Regions from separate parts of the Pelotomaculum sp. PtaB.Bin117 genome, predicted to be linked through region 1. Evidence: riboswitches for the same ligand, from Rfam matches in the RefSeq annotation. Region 1 holds a riboswitch; the other holds the start of a gene.

Region 1 (2,201 bases):
CTTTGGTTCCAGCGAGTGCCAGTAGGTGTTGAAAGGGGCGAACACCATATGCAGGTGTTTCGAGTGGGGGATGATGAACAATAATGAGAAAATAGCCAGGTAGTGGGTCCACCAGAAAAACATCCCGGCGGCATGAATTGCATTTTCATTAAAGCCCTCCAGAAACCTTGAAACAGCCGCAGCCAGCGGGGCGGCCCCGCTTAAAGCGGCTCCTTCGCCAAGCGCGAGCCGGGTTCCGTGAAACAGGACTTCCGTTATCGCGATGACCAGGATCAATCCAAGGATTACAAAAACCACGGGAGTGTTCTTCAGCCAGACCGGCTTTTTAACGACCCGCCGCAAAAAGCTGCCGCCGATCCCGAAGATGATTAAAGCGATAAAAATATCTTTGATGAAAAGGTAGCCGGGATTATCTCCGATATAAGGAATACTGGTTTTGAAAAGGCCTTCCGCAACCATATTGGGGATGCCCGGCAACAGGACACAAAAGCCGCACATGATAAACCCGTGCAGAAAACCAAACAGGGGTTTATTCATAATTTTCTTTTGGCCGGCCACATGGGTGAGAAAATATTTCCAGCGTTCAAGCGGGCGGTCAAAACGGTTTTCCGGCCTGCCCAACTTTATGTAGCGGCAGCGCCAATATACCTCGCATAGAAAATAACCTAACGATATGACCATGAGGACAAAAAAAATATAAATCTCCACTTTGCCTTTCCTTTCGGTTAGTGCCTGGTCCTTTACTGCAAAACTTATTCCAGCCATGCAAAAAATAATACCGGGCAAACTCTGCGAAAAAACAAAGTTAGCCCGGCACATAAGCCGGATCAAGAACTCTCCTTTTCGCAATGGGAGACATACCGGTTTCCCGGTACACCCTACCGGCCGAAAACCATGGCTTAAAAGCTTTAGGTCATATGGCTCGGAGAGTAATCATCATTAAAAAATATAAGCTTTGCCCGTTGCAAAAGGACAAAGCTTTTTTCCAAAAACCTCTCCTTTCCGCACCGGGAGGTACAGGAGTTTCCCACCGTACCCTAACGGCCTGGTTACCGTACCCTGCTTTTGTTTAGGTATGCCAGGCTCGGAGAATTCTTTGTTTTATATAACTATTCAACATTAAAAAACAATTTCCTGCCGGGGTATACTTTTTCGTTAACTTATTCTTGCCCTAATTTCAGGCACTTTGTGACACTCTGCTCCTCCGGGAGATGAATCCCGGCAGCTTCTTCGGGCACCCGTGCGTAGTCGCTGCCCGCAGTAAATTGAGGCGTGGCCTCTACCGCATTGAGAGCGTAGTGGGCGACGGATACACCGGGCGGTGCCAAGCCCGTTCCTGCTCCCATTTTGGATTTACAGCTCATGGGGAGCGGGAACACCCTTGCCTTTCGGACTTTAGGGCTTTGTTCGCGCTTATTTCCGCTCAGGCCGTGTATCTTAAAAAGAACTTTTTGCCTATATTTCTTACGGTGTTTAGATCAACACTGCCTTTCTTACCGCATTTACAAGTGAATAACGGTGCGCGCCGGTCTATTTCCGCCCCGCAGCCGGCGCATAACCGGCTTATGTCCTTGGGGTTGACCCGGCTGGTGATTATTCCATACTCCCAGGCTTTGTATTTGGTATAGTGGAATATCCTGCCCCGGAGCCAGTAGGAACGCCTGGAGTTGGCCCGCCTGCTGTATTTGCCCTGCTCGGGTTTAAAACTGTTCGAGTGTTCAAACACGATGATACTCGCTCCGTGTTCCAGGGCAAAGTCCAGTATTCTGCGGGATACCCGGTGGGCTTCATTATCGTCGATGTTATGGATCTTATTCCACAAGGCCTTATTGTCCTGCTCATCCTTGTTTAATGAACCGGTAAGACTGAGCTTGGTTGCGATTATGCCCAAAAGTCGTTTCCTACGGCCGTTTAGGTTATCGCCGCCCCGGATGAACCGGGTGGCTACCTGCGTGCCGTCGCTTTTGAATATACCGCATACCGCCAGCTTGTCGCACGTGTTTAAGTCAACAGCGCAAATTTTAAGGTTTGGGTCTTTAACCTGTTCGGCAACCGACTTAACCGCCGGTTTTTCCTTTTCAACCGGGAAATGCAGCTCAATCCGGTTCTTCTTGATTACTGCGCGAGGGCATCCTATCTTCCAACCGTCCTGAACCCGCCTGCCGGTTAAATGGTACTTCACCCAGCGCCAGGTGCTGCCG
Region 2 (2,201 bases), on a different contig from region 1:
ACGAAGACTAACGGGGCATGCCGGTGAAGCCTGCGGTCTGGTTAGTGATATGTACTTTGACTGTGATGAAAAAATCGGGGTTATTTTTATGACAAACGGTGGTTACTATGAATTTCTCAGCAGCGGTTACACGGATATAGAAGAGGCTGTAATAAACACCTTGTTTAAGACATTTGCCGGTCCGCCAGGATCAACGATTAGAGTCATTACCACCATTCTCAATGATAATAAAATTTTAGTTAATGGAAGAATAATTTTTTATCCGGTTCTGCCTGACCTGGGTATGGAGGATTTATACGTTCCCGCGATAACAATCGCAGACGCGCTTGAAACGACCATTGAGTTCGATAAAGAAATCGACATGCTGATACTGACAAAAGGCGTAACAGTAATCCGCGCGAAAATTGGAGACGCGCGGCTTGAGGCAAATCACAACACCATTGCGTTAAGCAGTCAAATATATCTCAAGCATGGCTTTGTAATGCTACCCTTAATCATAGTCTCAAAATTACTTGACGCTTGTGTTTATTGCAACCCGGTAATGAATGAAATAAATATAACTCTGCGACCCTGAGCGGATAAACTTATAAATTATACAGAACGGGGATGGCGGCTGATAATGTCGTTTTGAGTATCTGCAAAAAATGAACAAAAAAATAATTACCGAAAAACTGTTTTAATTTGAAGGAATTCTGAAGGATATGTGGTAATGTGGTAATATTGAAAGAAATTCTCCGAGCCTGTTTAGCCTAAGCGAAAAGTATGGATAACAGGCCGTTAGGGTATATTGGGAAACCAGTATGCCTCCCCAGTCAATAGTAACAACCTTTTTAGTGGATCTTCTGTGATATCATTGCCCGTTTTTTTAATGAAGAGCTAAATATTTTTTATACAAGGAAAATGTCATGCGGGGTAGAAGTATATTACGGGCTTTATTATTGCAAAACCACAAAGACAAAAGTGAGCACACTATATTATTTTATTGGCCTTCAAGCGGAATACCGCTAACAGTACGTAAAGAAATGGGTGGGACTAGTTTATGGAAAAAATTAATGCGATGTATTTTAGCCCTACTGGTACAACCCAAAAGATCGTATCCGGGCTGGCCGGAAAGATTTTAGAAAATGCCGGCGGGCAAACAGCGGTAAACATTATTGATTTTACCCTGCCGGGAGTTAGAAAAGAAACAGTGTCTTTTACTGCGGAAGACCTGGTCGTGATTGGAGTGCCGGTCTATGCCGGCAGAGTGCCAAACATATTACTGAAATATATGAATTCTATTACAGGTAACGGTGCTCTGGCGGTCGCTGTGGTTTTATACGGTAACAGGGATTATGACGATGCTTTGATTGAGCTGAAAGATATTCTGGAGCTAAACGGCTTTAAAGTTATTGCCGGGGGCGCATTTATCGGGGAACACTCGATCTCCAAAATTCTGGCTAAAAACCGGCCTGATGAAAAAGATATGGCGGTAATAAATGATTTTGCTAGTAAAATATATGCCAAAATTACCACTGGCAATAATCTGCAAAGTGTCATGGTAAAAGGAAATAAACCTTATCGCAAATATTACATGCCTATAGATGAACATGGCATGCCTGTGGACTTTAGAAAGTTTGTCCCAAAAACAAGCAGCGATTGTATGGATTGTAAGCTCTGTCCAAGTATCTGTCCGGTCGGTTCCATTAATTATGAAGATGTTTCTAAACTGGATGGAATTTGTATTAAATGCGGCGCCTGCGTGAAAAATTGCCCCAATGAAGCCAAATATTTTGACGATAAGGATTTTTTGAGACATAAGCATGAACTGGAAGTTGAATTTGCAGAACGCAAGGAGCCGGAGTTATTTTTATAATCATCCACTTTTTTGCCGTGGTAGTATCTACGTTGGCAATGTGGGACTAATAATTGTCAGTCGAACCGTCCCCCTGACACTCCCTTAAAACCATAAGTCCGGCCCGCCGTATTGAGTAATAATCACTTTAGCCAGTTTGGGATTGGGACCGGAAACCCTTACCGGGTATTCTAATTTTTTTTGATAAACCCACATCAATTAATCCCTTCCTTACGTCAAGATTTACATTTCCCAAGGCCAGGGGGAGTTGATCCACTGCCAGGGGTACTGACTGGTAGCCATTCCGAAATGAAATAGCGGGCCACAGTATTGCTCATATGCCTCAATACATTTTCTTAACTGGGGT

The links. Region 1 has a riboswitch for molybdenum cofactor ahead of A4E54_RS00975 (heterodisulfide reductase-related iron-sulfur binding cluster). Riboswitches for the same ligand answer to the same signal wherever they lie in the genome.
Region 2: another riboswitch for molybdenum cofactor. It lies ahead of A4E54_RS08635 (EFR1 family ferrodoxin); the one in region 1 lies ahead of A4E54_RS00975 (heterodisulfide reductase-related iron-sulfur binding cluster).

Annotation. Positions count from the first base shown of each region.
Region 1 covers NZ_MVQM01000030.1:196-2,396, reverse strand. Annotated here, with positions in the region: gene A4E54_RS00975 (heterodisulfide reductase-related iron-sulfur binding cluster) at 1-831, opposite strand, end outside; molybdenum cofactor riboswitch at 821-940, opposite strand; molybdenum cofactor riboswitch at 980-1,102, opposite strand; gene A4E54_RS00970 (hypothetical protein) at 1,161-1,364, opposite strand; partial or broken gene A4E54_RS00965 (zinc ribbon domain-containing protein) at 1,424-2,201, opposite strand, start outside.
Region 2 covers NZ_MVQM01000124.1:11,242-13,442, forward strand. Annotated here, with positions in the region: gene A4E54_RS08630 (serine hydrolase) at 1-574, shown strand, start outside; molybdenum cofactor riboswitch at 721-837, shown strand; gene A4E54_RS08635 (EFR1 family ferrodoxin) at 1,040-1,855, shown strand; partial or broken gene A4E54_RS08640 (manganese catalase family protein) at 1,952-2,050, opposite strand; gene A4E54_RS08645 (spore coat protein CotJB) at 2,078-2,201, opposite strand, start outside.